One region of the Pseudarthrobacter sp. 902506025 genome, then DNA from elsewhere that is predicted to be linked to it. Evidence: riboswitches for the same ligand, from Rfam matches in the RefSeq annotation. Region 1 holds a riboswitch; the other holds the start of a gene.

Region 1 (5,118 bases):
TGCTACGGGTTGCCTGGGGTCCTGTCCCGGATGGCCCTTGACGGTGTGCCACACCCCGTCCACCTGCACTATCCGGCGTCGGGTGACCCGGTGGTGCAGGCCTTGGTGGCAGTGGGTTCGCCCGGCATCGACCTGCGGCTCCACCCGCATTCGGGCGCCGGGCCCGTGGCGGACTGCCTGGAGGTGCAGCCCCTGAGGCACCGCATCGAGACCTACGGTTACCAGCTAAGGGAGCCTGACGGACGCACGTTACTGCCGGAGCGGCTCCGGGCGGCAGGAATCGGAGGGCCGGATGTGGGCCGGCTGCAACGCGACGGCGTCCTTGGGGCAGTCAGGCTGGAGAATGTGAGCGTACCCAGGCCGGGCCAGCGCTTCGCCTTCATTATGGACACCGCGCCGTGCCCGGGCGCCGAGGACCTGGCGGACGGGGCTGACCTGCTGGTCACCGAGTCAACGTTCAGTGACGACGACGACGCCCTGGCACGGCAATACCTGCACCTCACTGCCGGGCAGGCCGGGGAGCTGGCGGCCTCCGGCAGGGCCCGCACCCTGGTGCTCACCCACTTCTCCGCACGGTACGGCGACGACGTTTCCGTGCTGGAACAACAGGCGCAGGCACGGGCTCCGGGGGTTACCGTGATCGCCGCCAACGACCTTGACCGCATCCCCGTCCCACGGCGGCGGCAACCAGCGGCAGAGGCTGCGGCCCCAACAACGGCGATAGGGTTGAACCATGACGGCAGCAGCTGAATCCACGGTCACTTTCGATGGCCGTTTCGCCCGGGAACTGGCGGAACTCGCCGTGCCCTGGCAGGCCGAGGAAGCGCCCAGCCCTGAGCTCCTCGTCCTGAACGAGAAACTGGCAACGGACCTGGGCCTCGACCCGCAGTACCTGCGCAGCCCCGAGGGTGTGCGGCTCCTTGTGGGAAACCATGTGCCGGCCGGTGCCACACCCGTGGCGCAGGCGTACGCCGGACACCAGTTTGGCGGGTATTCGCCCCTGCTCGGCGACGGACGGGCCCTGCTGCTGGGCGAGGTCACTGACCGGGCCGGCCGCCTCCTGGACGTCCATCTCAAAGGTTCGGGGCGAACGCCCTTCGCCCGCGCGGGGGACGGCCGTGCCGTGGTCGGGCCCATGCTGCGTGAGTACATAGTCAGTGAGGCCATGCACGCACTGCACATTCCCACCACCCGTTCACTCGCCGTCGTGGCCACCGGCCGGCAGGTCCGGCGCGATGACATGCTGCCCGGTGCCGTCCTGGCGCGGGTTGCGGGCAGCCATTTGCGCGTCGGCAGCTTCCAGTACGCCCGCGCCACCGAAAATATGGACCTCCTGAAGCGGCTGGCGGACCACGCCATCGGCAGGCACTACCCCCACGCGGCGGATGCCGACAACCCCTACCTTGCGCTGTTCGCGGCGGTCGTCTCCGCCCAGGCGGAGCTGGTGGCCCGGTGGATGCTCGTTGGCTTCGTACACGGGGTCATGAACACGGACAACATGACCATCTCCGGGGAAACCATCGACTACGGCCCGTGCGCGTTCATGGATGCCTTCAACCCGGCCGCCGTTTACAGTTCCATTGACGTCGGCGGACGCTATGCCTATGCCAACCAGCCTGTCCTGGCCGAATGGAACCTGGCCCGGCTCGCCGAGGCCATGCTGCCGCTGATTGACAAGGACCAGGAGAAGGCCGTGGCCCCGGCAGTGGAGGTCCTGGGCAGTTTCCGGGGCCACTACAGCCAGGCATGGACCCGCGGGATGACGGCCAAGCTGGGACTGGACAGCGTCGATGAAAACGGCGCCGGGGCCCTGGTGGATGATGTCCTCGACCTTCTTAAGGACGGACCCGTGGACTACACCCTGTTCTTCCGCAACCTGGGCAAAGCGGCCCGCGGGGACCTTCGTCCCGTGCGCGGCATGGTCCTCGACCTGGCCGCCCTCGATGCCTGGCTGGACCGGTGGCAGGCGCTGCAACCTGACCCGGAGCTGATGGACAGCGTGAACCCGGCCTACATTCCGCGGAACCACCTGGTGGAAGAGGCGCTGTCCGCTGCCACCGCCGGAAACCTGGCTCCACTGCAGCAACTGCTGGAGGCGGTCAGCGCCCCCTTCACCGAGCGGCCCGGCCTGGAACGCTACCTGCAGGGGGCGCCCGACGACTTCGGCAGCTACATGACCTTCTGCGGCACCTGACCGCAGCGGGCCGCGGGGGCAAAACGACAGGAGGGTGGCAACCGGTATTCCCGGCTGCCACCCTCCTGCTTCGTCCGGGGCCGCCAAGGGCACCGGACAGTGCGAAGACTAGGCTACGCGCACAGCGGAGTAGCCGCCGAGCCAGCTGATGGAGTGCACCTGCGTGTCGAAGCCGTTGACGCCGCCGCTGACAACCTGGCCGTTGCCTGCGTAAACGCCCACGTGGCCGGAGGTGATGATCAGGTCGCCGGGGGCGGGAGCGCCTACAACGGTGCCGTACTGGAAGAACTGGGTGGGGGCCAGGTCGCCCACGGACTTGCCGACGGAACGCAGCGCCTTCTCGACCATGGCGGTGCAATCCTGCTTGACGCCCAGCTGGCCGTAGGCCGAGGCGAGGATCGCTGCGCCGGTGCCGGTGCCGGTGGTTGATGCCACGGGGGTTGCCGAGGCGTAAGACATGTTCATGCCGGTGTTCGCCGGAGCGGTGGCGGCTGCGGCCTGCACGGGTGCTGCTGCAGGGGCCGGCGCCGGGGCTGCGGTGTAGCCTGCGCCCGGAATCTGGATCTGGTCGCCCGGGTAGATGATCGAGGACAGTCCCAGGCCGTTGGCGGACAGCACGTCATTGAGGCTGACGCCGTAGGCTGAAGCGATGGCGCCAAGGGTGTCGCCGGAAACGACGGTGTGGACGTTGCCTGCTGCTGCAGCGGGGGCTGCGGCCGGGGCAGCGGGTGCCGAGGTGGCCTGGACGCTGGTCTGCTCAGTGGTGTCCGGGCCGGATACACCTGCATGGGCCGGGGCGCCGACTCCGAAGGCAATGCCGGACGCTGCAGCAACGGCGAGCGCCGGGCGGCCCAGCGAGCGGGCTTGGGATTTTGCTGTTACGGCGAGGCCCTCGAGCACAATGGAGCGGGCCGGAGTCGCGCGGTGACGGGCTGAAATGGAATTTTTTGACACGGTTGATCGCCTCTCCCATGCCTGCGGGGTGAGCTGTCGGGTTCGGGCTGGAGATACCCGGCCGGAAGCGGCTCCGCGGTAGGCGGAAGCGCATTCGACTTAACCCCTAGGCCACAATATGGCCGTGGAAACTTGGTTCCCCCGTCCCTGCCAACTGGAGCGGTTGGATCCCATGATCAGCGGCAGGGCTCGGCATGCTGACGGGAATGTCCCGTCTGAGAGGGACACCAGTCGACCATAACCCAGGTGCATCGCAATTGTCACATTTGGATAACATACGAGGTTCTTCTCTCGCATTGCGCAAACGTCTGGACATTCCAGGGCGTTCCTGGGCGGACCTCTGCTGATACTTTTCCTGTTGAGCACGGTAACAATGTGGAAACAGCAGCCTGCGTTGCGCGGGAATCCGGCGGTAAGCTTCCGGACTATGCCCCTGTTCGTGACCATCGCGAGGCTCCCTTGGCAGGGAGGCCTCCTGGCCCTTGCCCTGGCCGCAGGCACCATGCTGCCGGCGGCGGCCGACGAGCCGCCACCGCCCGGCGGGTATCCCTCCTGGGCGGACGTGCAGGAGGCGAAATCGTCCGAAGCGGCAAAAGCCGCAGAAATCGCCACCATTAATGGACTCCTGACGGACCTTGAGGCGGATTCGGAGGCAGCAGGCGGGATGGCCGTGCGCTCGGCCGCCGACTATGCCGCCGCAGACGCCGCGCTGCAGGCAGCCACCTCCCGCCTGGATACCCTGTCCGCCCACGCTGCCCGTGCCAACGCGGAGCTGGCCCGGCACCGGAAGGACATCGGTGCCCTGGCCGTCCAGTCCTACAAGACCGGCGGTACCAATGCAGGATTCTTCGTCGCGCTGGACGCCCTGGAAACCAACAGCGTCCAGGGGCTCAACCTGGTCAAGCTCGTGGGCGACAAGACTGCCACCCTGGTCGCCAATGCTGCCGCCGCCGAAAAGACGGCCACCGCCCTCACCGAACAGGAAAAAGCCGCCAGGAGCGAGCGGGAACGCCTGTCCGGGGAAGCGAAAGCAAAACTGGACGCCGCACGTTCCGCCCAGGATTCGCTGGCCCGGCGCGTCGCAGAGGAGCAGCGGCACGGCAGCGAGCTGACCGCCCAGCTCGCCACCCTGAAAGGTACGACGGCGGCCATGGAGGGTGAGTACCGCCAGGGCCAGGCCGCACTGGCCGCCTACGAGGCGGCCCAGGCGGCCAAACGTGCCGCCGCTGAGGAGCAGGCCCGCGGGCAGGCGGAGGCTGCAGCCAGGGCGGCCGCAGTGGCAGCCCGGCAGCCAAAGGCGCCCGCACCCGCTGCCGACCCTGGCCAGGCCAATCCGGCCCAACCCGGTCCGGCCCCCGGCGCCGTCAGCAATCCCGGCGTCAGCAACCCCGGCCCTCCCGCTCCGGAAGACCCGGCACCGGCCCCGCCAAGCCCTCCCGCCGTCGTCGTGCCTTCTGTTCCCGGCGGTGCGGTGAACGACCCCGCCGGGGCCAAAAGCTACGCGTCCGGACGCCTGCCCGCCTACGGGTGGGGCCAGGACCAGTTCCTGTGCCTGGCCCAGCTGTGGACCAAGGAGTCCAACTGGCTGACCACCGCCACCAACGCCTATTCCGGAGCCTATGGGATTCCGCAGGCCCTGCCCCCGGGGAAGTACGCCAGCGCCGGCGGTGACTGGCTCACCAGCTACCGCACCCAGATCGAATGGGGCCTGGGCTACATCCGCGACCGCTACGGTTCCCCGTGCGCGGCCTGGAACCACTCCGCATCCCTGAACTGGTACTGACTGACGCGTTAGGCTGTCAACATGCCAGATTTCGAACGGTTCCGTGCGCTGCTCGAAGAGGAGCGGGCGCGGCGCCTGGCACTGTTGCCGGCGCTGCGGGCGGACATCGAGGCAGCAAACTCGGCGCGCCAGGATTCCAACGTCGACGACGAGCACGATCCCGAGGGTGCCACCATCGCCTTCGAAC
Region 2 (5,118 bases), on a different contig from region 1:
AGTGCGGACTGCGCCTGCGGCGGCCGTTCCGGCAGCGCAGTGGGAAGGCCCGGGCGGTTGCTTGGGGGCGGTGAGGTGCTCCACCACCTCGCGGACAAGGGCGTCCTGGCTGTCCCGAACCGCCAGCAGCGGATGTGCGGGAAGTTCCCTCGCGGCCACAGGCGTGGCCACCACGGGCAGCCCCGCGGCGAGGGCCTCCAGGACGGAGTTCCGGATACCCACGCCGTGTTCGTCCGGGAAAACCGCCACATCCGCGCCCTGGAACACGTCCAGGATGGAAGGCACGTTGGCCAGGATGTCCACCCGGGGTCCGGCCAGCGCCTGAACCGCCGGTGTGGGGCGCCGCCCTGCGATGACGAAGCGGGCGTCCGGGACCTCCCGCCACACCAGCGGCGCGATCCTGTTGACCAGTACCGTGGCGCTGTCCACGTTCGGCGCGTAGTTCAGGCTGCCTGCGAAGCACACCACCGGGGCTTTCCGCTCCCGGCGGGGACCGGTGGCCACCGCCGTGCCGTTGGGGATGCTCGTGACTGGCCTGCCGAGCGTGGCGGACCAGGCCGCTGCGTCCTGGGCTCCGACGGTCAGGAGCCTGGCCCGGGGCGGCAGCTGACGTTCAGCGCGGGCGGCCAATTGTTCGCGCAGCCGGTAGGCGGGCCGGAAGGTACGGGCGATGGCGGTGTCCATGCCGGCCCGGATGGACCAGGGGTCCACTGTCTGCAGCACCAGGGGACCGGTGACGCAGTGGGACAGGAAGAGGGCATGGGGGCCATGGATCAGGGTGGCGTCCCGGATTGCGGACAACCGGGCCGCGGCGGCGCGGGCGGACGGGGTGGACCGCCGGTGTTTTCCCAGTCCGGTGAGGCCGCCCACGGAGCGGGCAAAGGCCGAAAGTTCTTCGCGCCGGGCCAGTTCGTACACGGTATCGCAGCGGTTCCTGATCTCTGCCGGAACCGGAACAGGACCCGAGAAAGTCAGCAGCGTGACGGCAACGCCAGGGGGGAGGTGCAGGATCACTTCGTACGGGATCATCGAGCTTCCATCCCCCAGTTCCGGATCCCGGTTGGGCACGCTTTCCGTCACGTACAGGAGCTTCATTGCAAGAGTGTACTGGATCACATCGTCCCCGGAGGGTTGCTTTAGGCAACCTTGAGGGAAGCCGAAAAAGGGCGACGGCGGGAGGTCCCGCCGTCGCCCTTTCACCTGGGTGCGTGGCCTGCTACTGCCAGGCGCGCACGTAGTCCACCATCATCTGGGACGGCGCGCCGTAGGCCGGGTTCGTGGAGGAGGCGCCGACATTCAGCACGATGTACTGCGGGGCATTGCCGTCGTCGGTGGGGTAGGACTTGACCTTGACGCCGTCGAAGTACACGTCCGAGGAGTTTGCCATCCGGTGCAGGCCAAAGGTGTGGTACTCGTTGGCCCAGTTGCCGCCCACGCCGCCCTGGTTGTGGGAGCCGGAACCGGAGTGGTAGTTCACGGTCATCTTGGCCTGCAGGACCTCGGCGATGTCATTCTCGCCGGTGGCCGGCCACGACTGTCCGGTGGTCCAGAAGGCAGGCCAGTTGTAGAGGCCGTTGGCGTTGCCCGGGAACTTGATCCTGGCCTCGACGTAGCCGGTGGTGAACTGGAAGCCGGTCCCCGCCCCGCCCTTCGGGTTGGTGGATACCAGTCCGCCGGAGGTGGATGAGCTGAGCCCCAGGGCCAGGTTCCCGTTGGCCACGGAGACGTTCGCCGGGCTGGTGGAGACCTTGTTCATGGTTCCGCAACCGGGGGAGAACCAGCAGCCGGACCACTTCGCGGTGTCCAGTCCGGCCCCGTTGAACTCGTCGGCGAAGGTCATGGTCCAGTTCCCCGGGACCCCGGCGGGCGCAGGCGTCCCGGTGCTGGCCAGCTGTGCCGCCGCAGGCGCCACGGCGATGGGGGCCTCGGAGGGAGGGGCAGGGGCAGCGGGTGCCGGTACTGCTGCGGGGGCAGGTGCCGGTGCCTCTGCCGGGGAAGGAGGGGCGGCAGGAGCGGCATCAACTGCCGGGACCGGCGCTGGAGCGGGGACCCGAACGTCGGGAGTTTGGGTGGGTGCGGCGCTGCCGGCATCCTCTGCACTCGCCACCCGCGCCACGTCAGCGGTTCCGTCACCGTGGGTCAGGCCCAGGCCAAGGGAACCTGCTCCGAGGAGTGCTGCGGCAAGACCGGCGGCAAGGGGCCAGCGGCGGCGCGCCCGGGCCGGAGCACCGGACTTGGAGGCCGGGGATGTCCCGGCGGGATCTGTCTCATTTTGATAACGGTGCGCTCGTGTGGCGCTGCCTTTGCGGGGTGCGGGCATGGGGATGCTACCTCTCGTCGCCTGCGGAGTTAGCTGTCGGGTTCGAATGAGGGCATTCGGCCGCGTGCTGCGGCTTCACCCCAAGGGCAGGCGCGTGGCCGTGCCCGGGACGCTTGGGTCCCCCGCCTCTGCCTGGAATCTGGTGAATCACGGACGCGGCAGAGTTGGGCGGCATCCGGGACTGGAGCCGGCTGGGGGCGGCCCCCGGACGACCGTACACGAAAAGGGTCCAAGAATCACAATTAGGTAACGGACCTCACTGAGTTGGCGTGGCGCTCCCCAGTCGGCAAAAGTGCATTGGTAATAGGCGCCACTGACGGCAGGGTTTTCCACATGGCTGAACCTACGGCTGCTGCCCACCTCCACCGGGGCTAGCCTAGGGTCAGGCGCGAATCGCCTATCGGGTCCAAATGCACTAAGATATTGAAGTCTGTGCTGCGTCCTGCCTCCGTTCCGGCGGCAAGGCATTGCACGGAATCGCAAATGAACCTCCTGTTACGGAAATGCCGTAACCGCTTAGCCCAAAGGAGGTGGGTTCACATATGCGTCCTTACGAATTGATGGTAATCATCGACCCCGAGGTCGAAGAGCGTACCGTTGAGCCGTCGCTTCAGAAGTTCCTGAACGTCATCACCAACGATGGTGGAACCATCGAAAAGGTTGACATCTGGGGCCGTCGCCGTCTGGCTTACGACATCAAGAAGAAGTCCGAAGGGATCTACGCCGTGGTGAACTTCACTGCCAAGCCGGAGACCGCCAAGGAACTTGACCGCCAGCTGTCTCTTAACGAGACCATCATGCGCACCAAGATCACCCGCCCCGAAGAGCAGAAGGTTGTTGCTGAGTAATTCAGCACCGTCTTCATTCTTTACCCCGCAGGAAACGCACTCTTCACCCAGGATCGAACAAGGAGGCAGTAGATGGCAGGCGAGACCACCATTACGGTCATCGGTAACCTCACCAATGACCCGGAATTGCGGTTCACACCGTCAGGTTCGGCAGTAGCGAACTTCACCATCGCTTCCACCCCCCGCACCTTTGATCGCCAGTCCAACGAGTGGAAGGACGGGGAAACCCTGTTCCTCCGCGCTGCCGTATGGCGTGAAGCAGCCGAGAACGTCGCCGAATCCCTGACCAAGGGCATGCGCGTCATCGTGACCGGCCGCCTGAAGAGCCGTTCCTACGAAACAAAAGAAGGCGAAAAGCGCACCGTTATCGAGCTTGAGGTCGACGAAATCGGCCCCAGCCTGCGCTACGCCAATGCCAAGGTCAACCGCACCCAGCGCTCCGGCGGACAGGGTGGCGGCGGCTTCGGCGGCGGCAACAGCGGCGGTGGCTTCGGAGGAGGCAACTCTGGTGGAAACCAGGGCGGCAACTCCGGTGGAGGCTGGGGCGGCGGCAACCAGCAGGCTGCACAGGACGATCCCTGGGCTACGCCCGGTGTCTCCAACGCAGGCGGCTGGGGCAACGGCCCCGATTCCGAACCTCCCTTCTAAAACCCAAATAACGGCCCGGCGCCGGGACTGCCCGGGTGCGAAACGCACCCAAGGCACTGCCGCCGTCGGACCACCACCATCCCGTGGATCAATATCCACGGGCTCCCTAGAATAGGAGCTCCACGATGGCTAAGGCTGAACTCCGTAAGCCCAAACCAAAGTCCAACCCCTTGAAGGCCGCTGACATCACTGTCATCGACTACAAGGACGTAGCATTGCTGCGCAAGTTCATCTCCGACCGCGGAAAGATCCGTGCCCGTCGCGTCACTGGCGTCACGGTGCAGGAACAGCGCAAGATCGCCCAGGCAATCAAGAACGCCCGCGAAGTTGCTCTGCTGCCTTACTCCGGCGCTGGCCGCGGCTAAGGAAGGGATTAACTAACATGGCAAAGCTCATTCTGACCCACGAAGTCACCGGTCTCGGTGCTGCCGGCGATGTTGTCGAGGTCAAGGACGGTTACGCACGTAACTACCTGCTGCCCCGTAACTTCGCCCTGACCTGGTCGAAGGGTGGCGAGAAGCAGGTTGAGTCCATCAAGGCTGCCCGCGCCGCCCGCGAGCACGCTTCCCTGGAAGATGCTCAGAAGCAGGCCGCTGCACTGTCCGCCAAGCCGGTCAAGCTGGTCGTCAAGGCCGGCGAGTCCGGCCGCCTGTTCGGCACCGTCAAGCAGGGCGACGTCGCCGACGCTGTTGAGGCCGCTGGCCTTGGCAAGATCGACAAGCGCAAGGTTGAACTGCCCGCACACATCAAGTCGGTCGGTTCCTACCAGGCCAACGTCCGCCTCCACGCTGACGTTGCCGCTGTGATCGAACTGGACGTGGTGGCAGGAAAGTAATTTCCCCACTCCACGTCACGACCCCCGTCGCCGGACTCCGGCGGCGGGGGTCTTTCGTTTGTGCGGTGGTAGCCTGCTCCGGTGAACCCGAACCCCCGCCCCCGCCCCTTCCACCAAGTGGATGTTTTCGCCGGCCTGGCCTACCGTGGAAATCCGCTCGCCGTCGTGCTTGATGCCCAAGGCCTGGACGCGGCAACCATGCAGCACTTCGCCAACTGGACCAACCTTTCGGAAACCACCTTCCTGTTGCCTCCCCGGGATCCCCGCGCCGATTACCGGGTCAGGATTTTCACCGGGAGCGAGGAGTTCCCGTTTGCGGGCCACCCGACGCTGGGCTCTGCCCATACCTGGCTGGAAAGCGGAGGGGTGCCGAAGTCCGACGGCTGCGTGGTGCAGGAATGCGCGGCGGGGCTTGTCCGGATCAAGCGCGACGGCGGGAGGCTGGCTTTCGCGGCGCCGCCCCTGAC

What was found. A riboswitch is a leader RNA that binds a small molecule or an ion and turns the genes downstream of it on or off. The one in region 1 is predicted to bind cyclic di-AMP.
Region 2: it holds a riboswitch for cyclic di-AMP, as region 1 does, so the genes downstream of both, AB0280_RS11625 (glycoside hydrolase family 16 protein) here and AB0280_RS03705 (C40 family peptidase) in region 1, are expected to answer to the same signal.

Annotation. Positions count from the first base shown of each region.
Region 1 is NZ_JBFBKW010000001.1:820,175-825,292, reverse strand. Features, by position in the region: gene AB0280_RS03715 (ribonuclease Z) at 1-750, shown strand, start outside; gene AB0280_RS03710 (protein adenylyltransferase SelO) at 734-2,194, shown strand; gene AB0280_RS03705 (C40 family peptidase) at 2,303-3,148, opposite strand; cyclic di-AMP (ydaO/yuaA leader) riboswitch at 3,152-3,323, opposite strand; gene AB0280_RS03700 (coiled-coil domain-containing protein) at 3,576-4,931, shown strand; gene AB0280_RS03695 (TraR/DksA family transcriptional regulator) at 4,953-5,118, shown strand, end outside.
Region 2 is NZ_JBFBKW010000005.1:89,717-94,834, forward strand. Features, by position in the region: gene AB0280_RS11620 (glycosyltransferase) at 1-1,095, opposite strand, end outside; gene AB0280_RS11625 (glycoside hydrolase family 16 protein) at 1,217-2,320, opposite strand; cyclic di-AMP (ydaO/yuaA leader) riboswitch at 2,324-2,475, opposite strand; gene rpsF (30S ribosomal protein S6) at 2,863-3,168, shown strand; gene AB0280_RS11635 (single-stranded DNA-binding protein) at 3,241-3,816, shown strand; gene rpsR (30S ribosomal protein S18) at 3,942-4,181, shown strand; gene rplI (50S ribosomal protein L9) at 4,199-4,651, shown strand; gene AB0280_RS11650 (PhzF family phenazine biosynthesis protein) at 4,733-5,118, shown strand, end outside.